Regions from separate parts of the Janthinobacterium sp. BCJ23 genome, predicted to be linked through region 3. Evidence: predicted binding sites of a transcription regulator. Region 3 holds the regulator's gene; each other region holds the start of a gene.
What was found. Region 3 encodes LexA, which represses DNA repair genes until DNA is damaged. Its sites were predicted from a motif close to ACTGTATNNNNATACAGT; they were not measured.
Positions count from the first base shown of each region.

Region 1: imuA (translesion DNA synthesis-associated protein ImuA) is a predicted target of LexA. The motif match lies at 4,540-4,557, and genes of this name have one in related genera.
Region 2: AC54AG_RS04045 (DNA topoisomerase IV subunit B) is a predicted target of LexA. The motif match lies at 1,843-1,860, and genes of this name have one in related genera.
Region 4: recA (recombinase RecA) is a predicted target of LexA. The motif match lies at 4,112-4,129, and genes of this name have one in related genera.

Region 1 covers NZ_JCAQAW010000010.1:72,067-77,476, reverse strand. Annotated here, with positions in the region: gene AC54AG_RS24710 (error-prone DNA polymerase) at 1-2,352, opposite strand, end outside; gene AC54AG_RS24705 (Y-family DNA polymerase) at 2,355-3,740, opposite strand; gene imuA (translesion DNA synthesis-associated protein ImuA) at 3,757-4,500, opposite strand; gene AC54AG_RS24695 (hypothetical protein) at 4,982-5,410, opposite strand, start outside.
Region 2 covers NZ_JCAQAW010000001.1:891,139-896,548, reverse strand. Annotated here, with positions in the region: gene AC54AG_RS04045 (DNA topoisomerase IV subunit B) at 1-1,764, opposite strand, end outside; gene kdpF (K(+)-transporting ATPase subunit F) at 2,227-2,316, shown strand; gene kdpA (potassium-transporting ATPase subunit KdpA) at 2,316-4,121, shown strand; gene kdpB (potassium-transporting ATPase subunit KdpB) at 4,131-5,410, shown strand, end outside.
Region 3 covers NZ_JCAQAW010000001.1:107,138-112,547, reverse strand. Annotated here, with positions in the region: gene AC54AG_RS00480 (CvpA family protein) at 1-267, shown strand, start outside; gene purF (amidophosphoribosyltransferase) at 306-1,829, shown strand; gene AC54AG_RS00470 (cystathionine gamma-synthase family protein) at 1,936-3,177, shown strand; gene lexA (transcriptional repressor LexA) at 3,246-3,881, opposite strand; gene rpsF (30S ribosomal protein S6) at 4,157-4,546, shown strand; gene priB (primosomal replication protein N) at 4,567-4,866, shown strand; gene rpsR (30S ribosomal protein S18) at 4,892-5,182, shown strand; gene rplI (50S ribosomal protein L9) at 5,210-5,410, shown strand, end outside.
Region 4 covers NZ_JCAQAW010000001.1:1,090,417-1,095,826, reverse strand. Annotated here, with positions in the region: gene AC54AG_RS04935 (sodium:solute symporter family protein) at 1-1,401, opposite strand, end outside; gene AC54AG_RS04930 (DUF4212 domain-containing protein) at 1,398-1,712, opposite strand; gene AC54AG_RS04925 (sensor histidine kinase) at 1,705-3,246, opposite strand; gene AC54AG_RS04920 (response regulator) at 3,243-3,977, opposite strand; gene recA (recombinase RecA) at 4,233-5,336, shown strand.

The DNA of each region.
Region 1 (5,410 bases), on a different contig from region 3:
CACCAGAGAGGAGCGGCTATAAAAACCCATGGGCTGGCTGTTGAGCAGGGCGGCCAGAAACTCGGCGGGATGATGGCACTTGAGCCAGCTGCTGGCATAGGCCAGCAGGGCAAAGCTGTGCGCATGGGATTCCGGAAAACCGTATTCGGCAAAGCCGCGTATCTGGCCAACAATGGAGGTGGCAAACTCGAGGCTGTAGCCACGCTCGGCCATGCCGCTCATGAGCTGGTCTTCGAACTGTTCCAGGCCACCTTTTCTTTTCCAGGCGGCCATGGCGCGGCGCAGGCGATCGGCTTCACCGGCCGTAAAACCCGCCGCCGTCATGGCGATCGACATGACTTGCTCCTGGAAGATCGGCACCCCCAGTGTGCGCCGCAGCACCGCCTCGATCTCCGGGCTCGGATAGGTGACTGCTTCCAGGCCCTGGCGCCGGCGCAAATACGGATTAATCATGCCGCCCTGGATCGGCCCTGGCCGAATGATCGCCACTTCGATGACGAGGTCATAGAACTCGCGCGGCTGCATGCGCGGCAGCATCGACATCTGCGCCCGCGATTCGATCTGAAACACGCCGACGGTGTCCGCTTTAGAGATCATCTGGTAAGTGGCGGCATCCTCATGGGGAATATCGCCCAGTTCAAAACGCTCGCCACGCTGCTCCGAGATCAAAGCCAGGGTGCGGGCGATACACGACAGCATGCCCAGCGCCAGAATGTCGATTTTTAAAAGGCCCAGTTCATCGATGTCATCCTTGTCCCATTGAATCACGGTGCGGTCCGGCATGGCGGCGTTTTCAATCGGCACCAGGCGGGAGAGGGGGCCGCGCGAAATGACGAAGCCGCCCGGATGCTGGGACAGATGACGCGGGAAACGCATCAGGCGCTCGGCAATTGCCGCCCATTTCTCGGCGATGGGGGAGTGCGGATCGAGTCCGCAAGTAATAAGGCGCTGCTGCAGGTCGGCCCGCCCACCCCAGCTATGTGAGGCCTTGGCCACCTTGTCGACCACCGATAAATCGACGCCCAGCGCGCGCCCAACGTCGCGCAGGACACTGCGCGGGCGGTAGGAAATGACAACGGCAGTCAAGGCGGCCCGCATGCGGCCATACTTGCGGTAGATGTATTGAATCACTTCCTCGCGGCGCTGGTGCTCGAAGTCGACATCGATGTCGGGCGGTTCATCGCGCTCGCGCGAGATAAAGCGCTCGAAGAGGAGGGTGCCGCGCGAGGGATCGACTTCGGTGATGCCGAGGCAGTAGCACACCGCCGAATTGGCCGCCGATCCGCGCCCCTGGCAGAGGATTTTTTGCGAGCGGGCGAAGCGCACGATGTCGAATACCGTCAAAAAATAGGGTTCATATTGCATGTCGCCGATCAGTTCCAGCTCATATTCCAGCTGTGCCTGCACGTTGTCTGGAATGGCGTGCGGGTAGCGCCAGTGCGCACCAATATAGGCTTGCTCGCGCAGGTAGCTGGCCGGGGTCTGTCCCTCAGGCACAATCTCGCCTGGATATTCATAGCGCAGTTCATCAAGCGAGAAGGTGCAGCGCTGGGCCACGCGCAGGGTTTCATCCAGGGCCTCTCGCGGATACAGGTTGCCCAGCCGTAGGCGCGAGCGCAGATGCGCTTCGGCATTCGAGGCCAGCTGATAGCCGCACTGCGCCACCGGCGTATTCAGACGAATCGCGGTCATGGTGTCCTGGATGATTTTCATCGAGCGCAGGTGCATGACGACGTCGCCCGTGGCCACCACCGGCAGGCTGAATTCGGCGCCGATGGCTTCGACCATGGCGCGGTGCCGATCATCCTGCGCGCGGTGGTGCAACGTCAAAGCGACGCGCGCGCGGCCCGGTGCGCTGCGCACCAGCCATTCGGCTTGCCGCTCGATCTCTTCATAGGGGGCGTTATATTTGGGGCACAGGATGAGTTGGCAGCCCGGCAGCCCTTTTATATGGGCGAGAGGGGCGGTGGGGTTGGCGATGTCGCGTGGCCAGACTAGGTAACTTCCCTTGTCGGCGCGCGTGCGCGCAGCGGTAATGAGTTCGCTCAGGTTGCCGTAGCCGTCGCGGTCCATGGCCAGGACCAGCACAGTGAAGGGCGGGGTGCCGTCCTCCGGTGTCACCCTCATCTGGCTGCCAATAATGAGATGAATGTTCCACTCCCGCGCGGCCACATGCGCCTTGACCACGCCGGCCAGGGAACATTCGTCGGCCATGGCGACGGCCTGGTAGCCCAGCTGCGCCGCGCGCGCCACCAATTGATCGGGCGGAGAGGCGCCGTGCAGAAAGGAGTAATGACTCATGCACTGCAGCTCGGCATAGTCCGGCAGCGTGGAAATTGGCGGCTGGTCCATGATCAGCCGAACATCCCGTGCAGATACCAGCGGCCGTCAACGACGCGCTCCAGGTAGATCCAGTAGCAAGTCGCATCGCTGCCTTGCGCGATGTAATAGTCGCGGGCAGCGATTTGATCATTCCACCAGCCGGCCTCAATGCGTTCCGGCCCCTTGAGCATTTTTAGTGGGGAGCCATAAAAGGGACGTTCGCCGCGCAGCAGCAGCGGGATGGGTTTGGGTAGCAGCCAGAACGGGCGTTCAAACGCCTCATCCTCGGCGTTGACCGCCTTGCGCTTCTCGGTGGCGGTAGCCCAGGCATTGCTTTCCTCCGGCCGATGGTCGTGATGCTCGACAGGCGAGAGGACGTTGTCGCTGCCAAGACGGGCGCTGAGTAATTCCAGTAGGCGCTTATAGTCGGCGGGGCTGCCGCCCGGCTCGGGAAACAGGTCTTGCGTCGGCGGCGCCATCGCGGTCAGCAGGCGCGCTTCCAGGCGCAGGGCGATGACTGGGGCAGCCAGTTCCGTGCGCGCCAGGCGCTCCTTCAACAGTCGTATCAGGTGCGCGTCGCGCCAGGTCGGCTCTGCCAATCCGATCTCGATCGGCGTGGGCGGGATCGCAGTCTTGCCGCGCTCGTGCTCCAGCAGCAGAACAAAAACACTCACGGCCTGCTGGCGCGCGACCAGCCAGCCGACAAATTGCTGCAGGAGGCCCGTGGCGCCGTCCAGCAGGGCATCGGCGTGTTCGATCCGGTCAAAAGTTTCGATGCGCGCTGAAAAAGTCTCGGGAATGGCGATCCATTCAAACAGTTCAGGAGCGAGTCCATAGGCGCGGTCGAGTTCATCGAGCACGTGCTTGTTCATCCTGCGCTGAATGCCAGGGCGGGGCAGGCGCCTTAGCGCCGCCAGATGATCAGCACCAATGTCCGTTAGCCATTCGAGGTGATTCGCCGTGCTGGGCAGATAGGCGCAGGGCATGCGGTCGAGCTGGCGCTCGAGTGAGCGCATGTGCACCGTGCGCCGCACAATGATCTGGCGTTTGGCCGGCTGCCAGCGCGACAGCAGCCAGGCCCCCATGGCCGTCGGCGCCGTGCCGAGCTGCGCGGTCACCCCAAGCGCTTGCAGGGCAGCGCGAATGCGCCGGCTGATGGCGGCGCGCCCGCTAAACAAGCGTAAGCTGGCGGTCACGTCCAATAACAGGCTGAAGTCGCCGGCATGCGCCACTTCCGGGGTGAACTGGAGGAGGGCGAGCGCGATGGCATTGCTGGTGATCAATTCACGCTCAATATTGCGCTCCAGGATGACGCTATCCGGCGAGACGGCCGCTACACCGCCAGGGCGCATGCCGACGCGCACGCCTTCGGCAAAGGCTTGCTGCGAGACTGTGATGATGCGGCCTTTCTCGACCACCGCATACGGCCCCGGCTCACACCAGCGCGGCCTGAGGCATTCGAGAGGCAACAGTGGGAGGTGTACGCTGAACCAGAACCGCATTTTGATCGTCCAAAAATCGTTGACGTGCCGGCATGTCTGCCAGCGGGATAAAGAGTGGCGCCTCATGATGTGGGCCACGCCGTTTGATGATGTGAGTGGAAATGCCGCCGGCGGCGGGGCGCAATGCCAGGCGCAATGGTGCAGGTGAGGCATCAGCCGCTGCGCTCATCGGCCGGACCAGCCAGAAGAACGTTTCGGTTGTCTGCGCCGCCAGATTGAGGCGCCGCAGTGCCTCGTCGCGAATATTGGCTTGCCACAACAGCACCGCGCCGCAGCTGCCATTGCGCAGGATCTGCTCGGTGGACCAGAGAGCATCTGCGGTGCTGGGGGCGCGTATCCAGAGCAGGTTCGGGCAACTCAGGTCCATGAATTTGCAGGCGGCGGAGTTGGGCAAGTACGGCGGCTGCACCAGGGCAATCCGACGATGTTGCGATAGTTGCGCCAGCACTGGCCGCAACAAGTGCATTTCCCCGATACCCGCTTGCTGAACTAATAACTCCGTGAAGGTCGATTGCGGCCAACCGTTGCCCGGAAGTTCGTGATCCAAGACGCTGTGACCGGTAGTAACAGTGCTGGTTGTTCCTCGACTCAGCTCACTAGCCCGCCAGACGTCACGCAGCAAGGCACTATTGGCCAGTGTGGTAGGGCTGCGACGTTGAAGGGAAGGTGAAAGCATGGCGGTTGGCTTGCGAGGTTGTGGATCATTCTCAAAACTACTGTACATAAATACAGTATATGCTGAGGACGTCAAAAACTGCAAGGTCCATGAATTTCTTGAATTGTTAAAACTAACGGTTGTGATGGCACGAAAGAGTCAAGAGGATCGCCGAAGCTCAAGCATCGTTTGCTTGAGCGCGACGGTAGTCTCTGCAGGGCAGATGAATAACCAGGTCAACGCCAATTTCGTCGTCAGATCAGGCAGCTACGAGATCGCACACCAGGTATTTGGCAGAACACCCAGGCCCATAGCACGATCCATCGGTTTTACAACTTCCAAAAACTATGAATAAGGAAAGTCTCAGCTACTGGTGGCGATTCACCTCAAATGTTCTCGCCTGGAAGCTTGCATAGATAGACAATACAGCGCAACCAAGAACGTGTGATTTACCTAGGCCTGGAGCGGGCGGGTGTGCGAGTCCCGCACTGCTGGCACCTCGTCAGGTGCCGAAAATCTCTTGAATTCGAGCACTTATTTGTTGGCGGATGTTGTTGCTGGACATTACTGGATCATCAGGATCGATGCAAAATTCGGCAGTAACGTCACTGCCAGAACCACTTTTAGCAAATGTCAGATCGAGCCACATTGCCCCTGATTTTCCAGGTGTACCTGACGAGACAGTTTGAGCTAAATGGTAAAAAGCGCCGCTTTGCTTTTCATGCTTGTATCCCTGATCAACCAAGTAAGTTCGATCAACCGTTTTTCGGTAAAACGTGATCTGTTCAGGCGACTTAAATCCGAAACGGGTCATTGCGCGTCCATAAAGCGTATCAACATCGACGCTACTTTTATGAATCGGCAGTACCGTGCATCCTGATTCTTTGGAGTAAGTGGTGGCTGAAATTCTATTGGGATATAAATTGCCTTG
Region 2 (5,410 bases), 780 kb from region 3:
CACGCCTTCCTTGCGCAGCTTGTCTTCGATGGCCACCAGCTCGCCGTCGTCGAGCGCGTAGATTTTCTGGATCGGCTTCTTGCCGCGCGCGGGCGCATCGACCCGGTACAAAGGCGGGCGGGCGATGCAGATGTGGCCCTTGTTGATCAGGACCGGGAAGTGCTTGAAGAACAAGGTCAGCAGCAATACCTGGATGTGCGAGCCATCCACGTCCGCATCGGACAGGATGCAGATCTTGCCGTAGCGCAGGCCGGACAGGTCGGGTGTATCGCCCACGCTGTGCGGATCGACGCCGATGGCCACGGCGATATCGTGGATTTCGTTATTGGCGAACAGGCGGTCGCGGTCCGTCTCCCACGAGTTCAAGACCTTGCCGCGCAGGGGCAGAATCGCCTGGAATTCCTTGTCGCGGCCCATTTTGGCCGAACCGCCCGCCGAGTCACCCTCGACGAGGAACAGTTCATTGCGCGCGATGTCCGACGATTCGCAGTCGGTCAGCTTCCCGGGCAGGACGGCGACGCCCGACGATTTTTTCTTTTCCACTTTTTGCAGCGAACGCTGGCGCGACTGCGCCTGTTTGATCACGAGTTCGGCCAGCTTCTTGCCGTAGTCGACGTGCTGGTTCAGCCACAGTTCCAGCGGCGGCTTGGTGAAGGTCGACACGAGGCGCACGGCGTCGCGCGAGTTCAGGCGTTCCTTGATCTGGCCCTGGAATTGCGGGTCCAGCACCTTGGCCGACAGCACGAACGAAGCGCGCGCGAACACGTCTTCCGGCAGCAGCTTCACGCCTTTCGGCAGCAGCGAGTGCATTTCGACGAAGTTTTTCACGGCGCCGAACAGGCCGTCGCGCAAGCCCGATTCGTGCGTGCCGCCATTCGAGGTGGGGATCAGATTGACGTACGATTCACGCACGATGGCGCCTTCTTCCGTCCACGCCACCACCCAGGCCGCGCCTTCGCCTTCGGCAAAGCCTTCCGAATCCGGGCCCGCGTACTGCGCGCCCTCGAACAGGGGAATCAGGGTTTCGCCATTCGATACCTGCGCCAGCGTTTCGGTCAGGTAGCCGCGCAAGCCTTCCGCGTACTGCCACGTCTGCGTGTCGCCCGTTTTCGCGTTGGTGAGGGTGACGGTGACGCCCGGCAGCAGCACGGCTTTCGAGCGCAGCAGGCGTTGCAGCTCCGTTTGCGAGATGTTCGGCGAATCAAAGTATTTTGCATCGGGCCAGGCCGTGACGCGCGTGCCCGACTTCTTGCCGTCGCGCGGGGCGGGGCGGGAATTCAATGGCTCGATCACGTCGCCATTCGCAAACACCATGTGGTGCAAGCCGTTGCCGTCGCTTTCCTTGCGCCAGACGGTGATCTCCAGGCGCGTCGACAGCGCATTGGTGACGGACACGCCGACACCGTGCAAGCCGCCCGAGAACGCGTAGGCGCCGCCCGAACCCTTGTCGAACTTGCCGCCCGCGTGCAGCCTTGTAAACACGATTTCCACGGTCGGCACGCCTTCTTCCGGGTGCAGGCCGACGGGAATGCCGCGGCCATTGTCTTCCACGGTGATGCTGCCATCCGTGTTTTGCGTGACGGCGATGTGCGTGCAATGACCGCCCAGCGCCTCATCGGAGGCATTGTCGATCACTTCCTGAATGATGTGCAGCGGATTTTCAGTGCGGGTGTACATCCCCGGGCGCTGCTTGACGGGTTCCAGTCCCTTCAGGACACGGATGGATGATTCGCTGTAGTCGGATGCTGGTTTTTTAGTGGCCATACGTGTTCAAGCTAAGTAAAGACAGTGGTTGGAACGCCAGGCCAGGGCACTGCGGGCGCAATGACAGCGGCGGCGATAACTGTATGAATATACAGTATATCCCGTCCAGCGTCACTGGGGGAGGGCAGTGCGGCAGGCCAGGCGTCCTTGTGCGGACGCTCGCGCATTCTATCTTGTCCCGCGAGCAATAGCGCTACTCCAGGGCAACAACAGTGCGCCTCAGGCGTGGTTTTGCGCCAATTGTGCTGGATTTTATGCGGTAAAGCCCCCGTTTTTACATCTTGTTTACATGCACCTCCCCAGTCTTTACGAATTTTTTAGACCCTTTTGGCTAATCTGCTCACTATCAAAACAAACCTGAATGAGGGTGGGAATGGATCTCGTGTATCTCGGCTTGATTGCCGTGTTTTTCGTCCTGGCGGCCGGCTTCGCCGTCGCCTGCGACAAATTAGGGAGCGTCAAATGAACGCGTTTTATGTGCTGGGCGCCATCGTCTCGGCTGGTTTGCTCGTGTACCTGCTGGTGGCGCTGCTGAAGGCGGAGGAACTGTGATGACGACGCAATCGATACTGTTATTGGTGGCTTTCCTGGCCGTGCTGCTGGCCGCCTGCTATCCGCTGGGCCTGTACATGGCCAAGGTGGCCGGCGATGCGCCCGTGCGCGGCCTGGGCTGGCTGCAAAAGCTGGAAAACCTGCTGTACCGCTGGTCCGGCCTGCCCGCCGACAAGGCCATGGGCTGGAAAAGCTATGCCATCGCCCTGATCGTCTTCAATACCGTGGGCGCCGTCTTCGTCTACGGCCTGCAGCGCCTGCAGGGCTTCTTGCCGTTGAATCCACAGGGCCTGGGCGCCGTCAGCCCCGATTCCTCGTTCAATACCACCGTCAGCTTCGTCGCCAATACCAACTGGCAGGGCTACGGCGGCGAACAGACCATGAGCTACCTGACCCAGATGTTGGGCATGGCATGCCAGAACTTCTTTTCGGCTGCCACCGGCATCGCCGTGATCTTCGCGCTGGTGCGCGGCTTCGCCTCGCGCTCGGGCAAATCGATCGGCAATTTCTGGGTCGACCTCGTGCGCTCGACCCTGTACATCCTGCTGCCGCTGTCGCTGGCCCTGTCCGTCGTCTTCATGGGCGAAGGCATGATCCAGAATTTTTCCGCCTACAAGGAAGTGACCCTGCTCGATCACGTGGCGTATGAAACGCCGAAGGTGACAGCCGACGGCCAGCCCGTGCTGGATGCGGCCGGCAAGCCCGTGATGGAAGCGCAAGTGGCGGCGACGCAGACGATCGCAATGGGCCCCGTCGCGTCGCAGGAATCGATCAAGCTGCTGGGCACGAATGGCGGCGGCTTCTTCAACGCCAATTCCTCGCACCCGTATGAAAACCCGACCGTCCTGTCGAACTTCCTGCAGATGCTGGCCATCTTCATCATTCCCGCCGGCCTGTGCTTCACCTTCGGCCGCATGGTGGGCGACCTGCGCCAGGGCTGGGCAGTGCTGGCCGCCATGACTGTGATCTTCGTCCTCATGACGGCCGGCGTGATGAGCGCCGAGCAGCAAGCCAATCCATCCTTGCAAGCGCTGGGCGTGGACCAGCAGGCCAGCAGCCTGCAATCGGGCGGCAATATGGAAGGCAAGGAAACGCGCTTCGGCATCAGCTCCTCGACCCTGTTCGCGGCGGTGACGACGGCCGCATCGTGCGGCGCCGTCAACTCCATGCACGACTCCTACATGCCTTTGGGCGGGATGGTGCCGCTGCTGCTGATGCAGTTCGGCGAAGTGATTTTCGGCGGCGTGGGCACGGGTCTGTACGGCATGCTGATGTTCGCCATCCTGGCCGTCTTCATCGCCGGCCTGATGATAGGCCGCACGCCTGAATACCTGGGCAAGAAAATCCAGGCCTATGAAATGAAGATGGTCTCGCTGGCCATCCTGATCACGCCAGCCCTGGTGCTGACGGGCACGGCGATCGCCGTGATGGTCGAACCGGGCAAGATCGGCGTGGCCAACCCGGGCGCGCATGGTTTTTCCGAAATCCTGTACGCGTTCACATCGGCCGCCAACAACAACGGCAGCGCGTTTGCCGGCCTGTCCGCCAACACGCCGTTCTACAACGTGATGCTGGCGATCGCCATGTGGTTTGGCCGCTTCGGCGTGATCGTGCCCGTGCTGGCGGTGGCCGGTTCGCTGGCAGGCAAGCAGCGCCTGTCGGCCAATGCCGGCACCATGCCCACGCACGGCCCCATGTTCATCGGCCTGCTGATCGGCGTTGTCGTGCTCGTCGGTGTATTGAATTACGTTCCCGCGCTGGCCCTGGGCCCGATCGTCGAACACCTGCAACTTTTCATCAAATAAGAGGCTACCATGTCACGCACAAGCCTGACTTTGTTCGATTCCGCACTGATCGGCCCCGCCGTCGTCGATGCGTTCAAAAAACTCGACCCGCGCACGCAGTGGCGCAGCCCCGTGATGTTCGTCGTCTACGTGGGCAGCATCATCACGACCCTGCTGGCCATCCAGGCCGGGATCAGCGGCGGCCAGGGTGAAGCGCCATTCGGCTTCATCGTCGCCGTCGCCGTGTGGCTGTGGTTTACCGTGCTGTTCGCGAACTTCGCCGAAGCGCTGGCCGAAGGCCGCAGCAAGGCGCAGGCGGCCTCGCTGCGCGCCCTCAAGCAGACGGTGATGGCAAAGAAAATGCAAACGCCGAAATACGGCACCTCCTGGCTGCCCACGCCGGCCACCGACCTGCGCAAGGGCATGACGGTGCTGGTCGAAGCCGGTGACGTGATTCCCGCCGACGGCGAAGTGACGGCCGGCGTGGCTTCCGTCGATGAAAGCGCCATCACGGGCGAATCGGCGCCCGTCATCCGCGAGTCGGGCGGCGACTTTTCCGCCGTGACGGGCGGCACCCGCGTGCTGTCGGACTGGCTGCTGGTGCGCGTTTCCGTCAACCCCGGTGAAGCCTTCATCGACCGCATGATCGCCATGGTCGAAGGAGCCAAGCGCCAGAAGACGCCGAACGAGATCGCCCTGACGATTCTGCTCGTGGCCCTGTCGATTGTCTTCCTGATCGTCACCGTGACCCTGTTGCCATACTCGCTGTTTTCCGTGGCGGCGGCTGGCACTGGCACGCCCGTGACGATCACGGTGCTGATCGCGCTGCTCGTGTGCCTGATTCCGACCACCATCGGCGGTTTGCTGTCCGCCATCGGCGTGGCCGGCATGAGCCGCATGATGCAGGCCAATGTGATCGCCACGTCGGGCCGCGCCGTGGAAGCGGCCGGCGACGTGGACGTGCTGCTGCTCGATAAAACGGGCACCATCACCCTGGGCAACCGCCAGGCGTCGAGCTTCGTGCCTGCGCCCGGCGTGACGGAGCAGCAACTGGCCGACGCGGCGCAACTGGCCTCGCTGGCCGATGAAACGCCGGAAGGGCGCAGCATCGTCGTGCTGGCCAAGCAGAAGTTCAATATCCGCGAACGCGAGATGGCCAGCCTGCACGCAACCTTCGTACCGTTCACGGCGCAAACGCGCATGAGCGGCGTCGATATCGCGGGCGAACAGCAGGTGCGCCAGTTGCGCAAGGGCGCGGCCGATTCCATGAAAAAGTATGTGGAAGCGCTGGGCCAGCCGTATCCCGATGA
Region 3 (5,410 bases):
CGCATTTTGATGGGATTGCTGTCCATGACGGTCGACGCACTCGTCAAGGTGACGGGCTTGAGCCTGGCCGACCGCACCCTGGGCACCCTGTTCGGCGTGGCGCGGGGCCTTGTGATCGTGCTGACCGCCGTCATCTTGTGTGGCATGACGTCCATACCGCAGCAGCCATTCTGGAAAAATGCGCAGCTCAGCCCGCTCGCGGAGCAGGGCGCGCGCGCCATCAAGCCTTATCTGCCTGCCGCTTACGCGCAGCATGTGAAATTTTGAATTTTTTTAAAATCAGTAGCACAGTTTAGGAGCACACCATGTGTGGCATCGTCGGCGTCGTTTCCCATCAACCTGTCAATCAATTGCTCTATGATGCATTGTTGCTCTTGCAACATCGCGGTCAGGACGCGGCAGGGATTGCGACCAATCACAGCAGTATGTTTTCCATGCACAAAGCCAACGGCCTCGTGCGTGACGTCTTCCGTACGCGCAACATGCGTTCGCTGCAAGGCACGACGGGCATCGGCCATTGCCGCTACCCGACGGCCGGTTCGTCGAGCGAAGAGGAAGCACAACCGTTCTATGTGAATGCGCCGTTCGGCATCACCCTGGCGCACAATGGCAACCTGACCAACTGGGAACAGTTGAAGCTGGAAATGTTCAAGAACGACCGCCGCCACATCAATACCGATTCCGATTCGGAAGTGCTGCTCAACGTGCTGGCGCATGAAATCCAGGAAGCGACGACGGGCCTGAACCTGGACCCGGAAGCCATCTTCAAGGCCGTTACCGTGCTGAACCGCCGCGTCAAGGGCGGTTACGCTGCCGTTGCGCAAATCGCCGGCGTGGGCTTGCTGGCCTTCCGCGACCCGCACGGCATCCGTCCGCTGTGCCTGGGCATCAATGAAACGGAGCAGGGTCCCGAATACCTGATCGCTTCCGAATCCGTAGCCCTGGAAGGCATGGGCTTCCGCTTCGTGCGCGACATCGGTCCCGGCGAAGCCGTCTTCATCGATGCCGACAAGAAATTGCACAGCGCCCAGTGCGCCGACAATGCCAGCCTGAACCCGTGCGTGTTCGAATTCGTCTACCTGGCCCGTCCCGACTCCGTCATCGACGGCGCTTCCGTGTACGCCACGCGCCTGAAAATGGGCGAATACCTGGCCGAGAAGATCCGCGCCGAATTGCCAGGCGTGCATATCGACGTGGTCATGCCGATTCCCGATTCCTCGCGTCCGGCCGCCATCCAGCTGGCCATGGCGTTGAACATCGAGTACCGCGAAGGCTTCATCAAGAACCGCTACATCGGCCGTACCTTCATCATGCCGGGCCAGGCGGCACGCAAGAAATCCGTGCGCCAGAAGCTCAACGCGATCCCGTCCGAATTCAAGGATAAAGTGGTGCTGCTGGTCGACGATTCCATCGTGCGCGGCACCACCAGCCGTGAAATCGTGCAGATGGCGCGTGAAGCGGGCGCGACGAAGGTCATCTTCGCCTCGGCCGCGCCACCGGTGATCTACCCGAACGTGTACGGCATCGACATGCCGACGCGCGACGAGCTGATCGCCTACGGCCGCACGACGGAAGAAGTGTGCCGCGAAATCACGGCCGACTACCTCGTGTACCAGGATATCGGCGCGCTGAAGCAGGCGATCGCCGACGTCAACCCGGCCCTGACGAACTTCGAGGCATCGTGCTTCGATGGCGTGTACGTGACGGGCGACGTGTCGCAGGAATACCTGGACCGCCTGGAATATGCGCGCCACCATCCGAAGGCGGCAGCGCCCGAAGATACGCCCCGTTCCCAGCTGAACCTGAACCTGGCGACAACGGAAGCATAAGTACCTGCCCGGCCGATGCCGGGCTTTTTTTGGGGTCGGACCTTCAGGTCTGACCCCAGCACTTGCCTTGGGTTAAGCGGCAAGACGAGTATTTGGAACTTCCACCATGACCAACAAAAAAACCTACGGCTTCACCACCACCATCCTGCACAACGACCGCCGCAAGGGCATCGAGCACGGCTCGCTGCACAAGCCCGTGCACACTTCCGTTGCCTTCGGTTACGCCGATGCGCGCCAGCTCGCGTCCGTGTTCCAGGGCAAGGAGCCGGGCTTCCGTTATGGCCGCCAAGGCAACCCGACCGTCTCCGCGCTGGAAGACAAGGTCAACAAGATGGAAGACGGCGTGGCGACTTTGTGCTTCGCCACCGGCATGGGCGCCATCGGCGCCGTGGTGCAATCGTTGCTGCGCGCGGGCGACCATGTCGTGTCGTCGGCCTTTTTGTTTGGCAACACCAACAGCTTGTGGCAAACGGTGACGGGGCAGGGCATCGGCGTGTCATTCGTCGACGCCACCGAGGTGGCCAATGTGGCTGCGGCCATCACGCCGGCCACGCGCATCGTGTTTGTGGAAACCATCGCCAATCCGCGCACGCAGATCGCTGACCTGAAGAAAATCGGCGACTTGTGCCACGAGAAGGGCATCTTGTACATCGTCGACAACACGATGACGACGCCATATCTGTTCCGCCCGAAAGCTGTGGGCGCGGGCCTGGTGGTCAATGCCTTGACGAAATCCATCGGCGGCCACGGCAATGCCCTGGGCGGCAGCTTGACGGACACGGGCGTGTTCGACTGGACGCAGTATCCGAACATTTTCGAGAATTACAAGAAGGCGGCGCCCGCGCAGTGGGGCATCGCGCAAATCCGTGCCAAGGCTTTGCGCGACTTCGGCGCCTCGCTGGGGCCGGAAGCTGCGCATCATATCGCCGTCGGCGCGGAAACCATGGCCTTGCGCATGGACCGCACCTGCTCGAACGCCCTGGCGCTGGCCAACATGCTGCAGGCCGACCCGAGAGTGGCTGCCGTGCATTATCCTGGCCTGGCGTCGCACCCGCAGCATGCGCTGGCCACCGACTTGTTCCGCAGCTATGGCTCGTTGTTCAGCTTTGAGCTGAAAGATGGCATCGACTGCTTCGATTTCCTCAATCGTCTCAATCTTGCCATTCCCGCCAGCAACCTCGGCGACACGCGCACCCTGGTCATTCCCGTCGCCCACACGATTTTCTACGAGATGGGTGCCGAGCGCCGCGCCAGCATGGGCATCGCCGAGTCCCTGATCCGCGTGTCCGTCGGTATCGAGGATGAAGCAGACTTATTGGAAGATTTCAGCAACGCACTGGACGCATAAGCAGCCGCGCACCATGTAAAAAGGGCCGCGACAGTGATGCTGTCGCGGCCCTTTTTACGTGCGGGAGTTTAATGCCAGCTGCGCATCAAGCCTACCGCCAAACCTTCCAGGGCGAATTCATCTTCCGGCGACACGGTAATGACCTTGAAGTCCGGATTTTCCGGCAGCAGTTCGATGACGGAGCCCGTCTTCTTGTAGCGCTTGACGGTGACTTCGTCGCCGATGCGGGCGACGACGATCTGGCCATTCTTGGCGCTGTCGACTTTTTTCACGGCCAGCAAGTCGCCATCCATGATGCCGGCGTCGCGCATGGACCAGCCGCGCACCTTCAGCAGGAAATCGGGCTTGGCCGAGAACAGGGCCGGGTCCACGTTGTAGCTCGCTTCCAGGTTTTCCTGGGCCAGGATGGGCGAACCGGCCGCCACCCGGCCGATCAGGGGCAGCGACATCAGCAGGGCTGCCGGCACTTTCGACGGCGGCGCTTCGGCGGCCGCACCGATCAGGCGGATGCCGCGCGAGGTGCCGGGCGAAATCTCGATCGCGCCCTTGCGGGCCAGGGCCTGCAAATGCTCTTCGGCCGCATTGGCCGATTTGAAACCCAGTTCATTGGCGATTTCGGCACGGGTGGGAGGAAAGCCCGTGTTTTCAATCGCGTCCTTGATCAGGTTCAGGATTTGTTCTTGTCGTGCTGTCAGCTTGATCATGAGCGGTGGGTGCATACTAAAATGCTGTCTATATGAACAGTCTGTATTTTTGTACAGTATCGCCCACTATGCAAGGGGATTTCCGTGTTTTGGGCGAATTTCGCAAGAAATACTTGTCCACGGCCGGAAAGCACGGTGGCGCACGGGTTTTTCGGGCGCTTGTGGAAGGAATGATTGAAACGTTTGCAAAAGGCGGTTATAATCTTCGGCTGACCTTCCCACACCCGTCTTGACGCCGGGGTGGGCGATTATCAATCCGACCTGAAGGAGTTTGCATGCGTCATTATGAAATAGTCTTTATCGTCCATCCGGACCAAAGCGAGCAAGTGCCCGCGATGATCGAACGCTACAAAGCCAGCGTAACCACCCGCGGCGGTTCGGTTCACCGCGTGGAAGATTGGGGCCGCCGTCAAATGGCTTACTCGATCCAAAAGCTGCCTAAAGCACACTACATCTGCCTGAACATCGAATGCGACAACGAGACCCTGGTCGAGTTGGAAACAGCATTCAAATTCAATGATGCCGTGTTGCGTCACCTGACCGTTAAAATGAAGAAAGCTGAAACAGCTCCTTCGCCGATGATGAAATCGGTACAACGCGAAGACGCGGCCAAAAGCCACCGCACCGAAGCACCAGCAGCCGCTCCAGCCGCAGCAGCAGCTTAATTCTTGACCAGGATCGTGCGCTGAACCAGCTACAAGTAACCGCCATCATTGCCGAGCGCGAAATATTGCGCTATACCCCGGCAGGGCTGCCGATTGTGAATGCAGTATTGCAACACAGTTCGCAGCAGATGGAAGCAGGGATTGCCCGTTTGACCGAGTTTGATGTTGCCGCGCTAGCCGCTGGCGAAATCTCAGGCAGGTTCAGTCAGGCAAGCTTGGGCGGGGTATATCAGTTCACGGGTTTCCTGGCCAGGAAGAGCCGCAACAGCAAGAGTTTGGTGTTTCACATCATTGATTTTAGTGCAGTCAATTCTGACTAGCGCATTTTAGATACAGGAGCCTGACATGGCATTCGGTAAAAAGTTCGACAAAAATAAGCTCAAGCTTAAAGAAAAACGCAAACAGCAAAACCCGTTGTTCAAACGCAAGAAGTTCTGCCGCTTCACCGCAGCTCACGTTGAGCAAGTCGACTACAAAGACGTCGACACGCTGAAAGACTTCGTCCAAGAAAACGGCAAGATCATGCCAGCACGCCTGACCGGTACCAAAGCGCACTACCAGCGCCAAGTTGACACCGCAATCAAGCGCGCTCGCTTCCTCGCGCTGCTGCCATACACCGATCTGCACCACGCTTAATCGGTCAGATATTCCTGGAGAAGAACTATGCAAATCATTCTGTTAGAAAAAGTTGTTAACGTCGGTAACCTCGGCGAAGTCGTCAAAGTCAAAGACGGTTACGCACGTAACTTCCTGATCCCGCAACGCCTGGCACGTCGTGCTACGGCAACCGCTGTGGCTGAATTCGAAGTCAAGCGCGCCGAACTGGAAAAAGCTGCTGCCGCCAAACTGGCCGCATCGCAAGCC
Region 4 (5,410 bases), 980 kb from region 3:
GCTGATCAGGGGACTGAGCTTGTCCACATTGGCCCAGTACGACACCCAGGTGGGCAGGTTCGCGTATTGCGTGCCCACGAGTGCCGAGTAAATATCGTACTTGACCAGCACGGCCAGCGCGGGAATCGTGAGATAGATCAACAAGATGAAGAACAGGGTCCAGAACACGGAAACGCGCGTTTCGTGCACGGAGGGTGTGGTGTACGATCGCATGAGGATGTGCGGCAGGGCGGCCGTACCCAGCATCATGCAAAACACGAGGGCCAGGAAATTGTTGCGCTTGATGTCGGATTGCTCGCGGTCTGCGGCGGGAAATGGCTGCGCGTGTGGAATGATCGGCTCGGCGCGTTTCTGGTTCTGCGCCTGCGCCGCCTGCCACAGCACGCGTGCCTCGTCCGGACTTTTCGGATAGGCGATCAGGTAGCGCTCCGCGTTGCGGATGTCGAACAGCGAGGTATTGCGCTGGCGCAAACTATCGAGCTGGCGCTGGGCCGCCAGGCGGCCTTGTTCCCAGGAACCGGGCAAGCCGTCGATGCGCGCCTGGTAGCTTTGCGCGCGCTGGCGGAAGATGGCGCGCACTTCGTTTTCTTTCGGGTCCGTTTCCAGCACGTGTTCGCGCGCGCTCAGTTGCGTCAGCACCTTGCCGTAGGCGATCTGCGGCACGGGATTGTCCGCATGCTTGACCGACAGCCACATGGCGGGAATCAGAAAGGCGACGAGGATGATGATGTACTGCGCCACCTGCGTCCAGGTGATGGCGCGCATGCCGCCCAGAAAGGAGCAGACGAGGATGCTGGCCAGGCCCAGGAAGATGCCGACGGAAAAATCCACGCCCGTGAAGCGCGAGGCGATCAGGCCGACGGCGTAGATCTGCGCCACCACATAGGTAAACGACACGATGATGGTGGCGGCCACGGCCACCACGCGCACGCTGGCGCCCCGCTTGTCGGTGCCGCTGCCGTAGCGGGCGGCGAGGAAATCGGGAATCGTGTACTGGCTGAACTTGCGCAGGTAGGGTGCGATCAATAGCGCCACCAGGCAATAGCCGCCCGTCCAGCCCATGATGAAGGCCAGGCCGTCGAAGCCGTTCAGGTACAGGCCGCCGGCCAGGCTGATGAAGCTGGCGGCCGAGATCCAGTCGGCGGCCGTGGCCATGCCGTTGAACATGGCCGGCACCCGGCGCCCCGCCACATAGTATTCGGTGACGTTCGAGGTGCGGCTGATGACGCCGATGGTGGCGTACAGGGTGATGGTGACGAGCATGAACAGGTAGCCGATCCACGCGCGCGGCATGCCTTCCTGTTCCAGCACGGACAGGGCCAGCAGGAAGGCGGCGAAACCGGCCGTAAACAGCAGGTAGTAGCGGCTCAGCCGGGCAAAGAAGCTGCGCTGGCCGCTCATGCGTGCTCCTCGGCATGGAAGTCCCGGTCGAGGCGCCGCATGCGCCACGCATAGAAGGCGATGATGGCCAGGTACACGAGCGAGGCGCCCTGGGCCGCCATATAGAAGGGCAGGGGCCAGCCGAACAGGTTCAGGTGCAGCAGCTCGCGCGCATAGAATACGGTCAGAAAACCCGTCAGCAGCCACACCAGCAGCAGGATGGCCGTCAGGCGCCGCGTCTTGCGCCAGTGGATGTCGCGGCGCGCCTGCAGCTCGGGGCTGGGCGCGTGCGATGGCCGCGCCGGGGCAACGGTTGGGCTCGGCTTATCCATATGTGACGTCATCCTCTTCTGGCGCGTCCGGCAACAGCAGGGCGATGCTCAGGCGCAGCAGGGTGCCCGGCAGCTTCGGCGACTGCGCGCGCGGATTGTTAAAAATATCGACTTCGGCGCCATGCTGCTGCGCAATTTCGCGCACGATGGCCAGGCCCAGGCCGCTACCGTCGACATTGCTGCCGAGAATGCGGTAAAAGCGTTCGAACACGTGGGCCCGCTCGGCCGGCGCAATGCCGGGACCCGTATCTTCCACTTCCAGGATGGCCAGTTCCAGGGTGCTGCGCACGCGCACCGTGACGCTGCCGCCCGACGGCGTGTAGCGCAGGGCGTTGTCGATCAGGTTGCTCAGCAGCTCGCGCAGCATCATGGCATTGCCGGAAATCATGATCGAATACGCGGGCTGCTCGAAGCCCAGGTCGATATGCTGGGCAAACGAAGCTTGCACCCAGTCCTGCACCACGCCGCGCGCCAGTTCGCTCAGCTCGATCGGCTCGAACGCCGTGCCCGCCTGCGGCTGATTTTCCGCGCGCGCCAGGGCCAGCAGCTGGTTGACCAGGCGCGTGGCCGCTTCCGAACTTTTCGCCAGTTGCAGCAGCGAGCGGTGGATCTCGTCGTGGTCGGTCTGGCGCAGGGCCAGTTCCGACTGCATGCGCATGCCGGCCAGCGGCGTTTTCATCTGATGCGCGGCATCGGCGATGAAGCGTTTCTGCATGTCGATCGACAGCGATAGCCGCGCCAGCATCTCGTTGAGCGAACCGACCAGCGGCGTGATTTCCTCGGGTACCTGGCCCGATTCGATGGGCGATAAATCGTCGGGTGGCCGGGCGCGTATGCGCTCCTGCAATTGCGCCAGCGGCGACAGGCCGCGCGCCAGGGCAAACCAGACGAGAGCCAGGATCACGGGCAGGATGATGAACTGCGGCAAAATCACGCCCTTGATGATTTCATTGGCCAGCTGGGCGCGTTTCTCCAGGGTTTCGGCAACTTGTACCAGCGCGCGGTGCGGCTCATCGTCGTTGTCGGCAGGAATGTCGAGATAGCTGAACGCCACGCGCACGGGCGTGCCGTGGATGGTGTCGTTGCGAAACAGCACCATGCCGCTGCGGTATTTGTCGGGATCCTGCGGCGGCGGCAAATCGCGGTCGCCGGCCAGGTATTCGCCGCGCGGACCCACCACCAGGTAATACAGGGTGTCGACATCGTCGCCGCGCAGCAAGTCGCGGCCATTATTATTGCTGCTGTTCTTGTCCGGCGCGCGGCGCAACATGGCGCCATCGGCCTGCTTGACTTGCTGCGTGAGCACGGTCACGCTGTCTTCCAGCGCATGGTCGAACGGCTGATTGGCGATGCCCTTGGCCACCAGATAGGTGATGGCGATGCTCATCGGCCACAGCAGCAGCAGGGGCGCCAGCATCCAGTCGAGGATTTCGCCGAACAGCGAATGCTCGATGGTGTCGTCCTGCTCCGTGGTGGGCGGCTCGAACCAGTCGTCATCATCCGGCTCGTCCGCTGGCGCCTCGCGCGCCTTCACTTGCTGGCGGGTCCGCTGGCCGGGCTTGCCGACTCGCCCGCTTCAGCGTTCAGGCGCGCCGCTTCCGAGTATTTTTCCAGGCAATAGCCGAGGCCGCGCACGGTGGCGATGCGCACGCCGCCCACTTCGATCTTCTTGCGCAGGCGGTGCACATACACTTCGATGGCGTTGTTCGACACTTCCTCGCCCCATTCGCACAGGTGGTCGACCAGCTGCTCTTTCGAGACGAGGCGGCCGGTGCGGCCCAGCAGGATTTCCAGCAAGCCCAGTTCGCGCGCCGACAGGTCGAGCATCTGGTCGTTGATGTAGGCGCTGCGCCCCACCTGGTCGTAGCTGAGGGGGCCGTGCTTGATGATGGTGGCGCCGCCGCCAGCGCCGCGGCGCGTCAGGGCGCGCACTCTTGCCTCCAGTTCCGACAAGGCGAACGGCTTGGCCATATAATCATCGGCACCGAGGTCGAGGCCATTCACGCGTTGTTCGATGGAATCGGCGGCCGTCAGGATCAGCACAGGCAGCAGCGAAGCGCGTGCGCGCAGGCGGCGCAGCACTTCCAGGCCGGACATTTTGGGCAGGCCCAGGTCGAGGATCAGCAAGTCGAATTCCTGGGTGGACAGGGCCGTATCGGCCTCTTGCCCCGTCTTGACGTAGTCGATCGCATAACCGGACTGGCGCAGCGAGCGGGTCAGGCCATCGGCCAGCACGCTGTCATCTTCGGCAAGTAAAATACGCATGGTGCACTTCCTATGCTTTGCGGCGGTAGAAGCTTGTATTGTGTTTCATTTTCCGCAAGGTGGCGAATTTTTATGAAAATCCGCGGTTGTATTGATCTGTTTCAAAACAAATCCACGTTCCGCTTGCATTGATCACTGTTTTTTTATACAGTACTGTCTGTGTAAAGAATTTAACCCACTGGCGCTATCGCAGGCTGCACGGTTCACGTAGATGCGTCACGTGAATCCGCAACTGTAGAACGGCTGAAAGAACATATGGACGATAAAAAAGCTGTAGTACCCGCATCGGAAAAAGCCAAGGCGCTCGCCGCCGCACTGGCGCAGATCGAGAAGCAGTTTGGCAAAGGTTCGGTCATGCGCATGGATGCCAGCGCACCGATCGAAGAAGTGCAAGTCGTGTCGACCGGTTCGCTCGGCCTCGATATCGCGCTGGGCGTGGGCGGCTTGCCGCGCGGCCGCGTGGTGGAAATCTACGGTCCGGAATCGTCGGGTAAAACCACCTTGACCCTGCAAACCATCGCCGAAATGCAAAAACTGGGCGGCACGTGCGCCTTTATCGATGCCGAGCACGCGCTCGACGTCGGTTACGCGCAAAAGCTGGGCGTGAATCTGCACGAATTGCTGATCTCGCAACCGGACACGGGCGAGCAGGCGCTGGAAATCTGCGACGCCCTCGTGCGTTCGGGCAGCGTCGACCTCGTCGTCATCGACTCCGTGGCCGCGCTGACGCCACGCGCCGAGATCGAAGGCGACATGGGCGATTCCCTGCCAGGCCTGCAAGCGCGCCTGATGTCGCAAGCCTTGCGCAAGCTGACCGGTTCCATCAACCGCACCAATACCCTGGTCATCTTCATCAATCAGATCCGCATGAAGATCGGCGTGATGTTCGGCAGTCCGGAAACAACCACGGGCGGCAATGCGCTGAAATTCTACGCCTCCGTGCGTCTGGATATCCGCCGCACCGGCTCGATCAAGTCCGGCGATGAAGTGATCGGCAACGAAACCAAGGTCAAGGTCGTCAAGAACAAGATCGCGCCGCCGTTCAAGGAAGCGCACTTCGACATCCTGTACGGCGCCGGCACTTCGCGCGAAGGCGAAATCCTGGACCTGGGCTCGGATGCCAAGATCGTGGAAAAATCCGGTTCGTGGTACAGCTACAACGGCGAACGTATCGGCCAGGGCAAGGACAACGCCCGCGCCTTCCTGCAGGAGCGTCCGGCGCTGGCCCGCGAAATCGAAAACAAGGTCCGCGCTTCGCTGGGCGTGCGCGAACTGCCGCCGCTGGCTGCTGAAAAGCCGGAAAAAGCGGACAAAGCCGCCGACAAGGCTGCCAAGGCTGCGGAAGCCAAGCCAGAGTAGGTCGGATTAGCGCGGCAAAGCCGCGCGTAATCCGACAACACCACAGACGTCAACAATGTTGTCGGATTACGGTC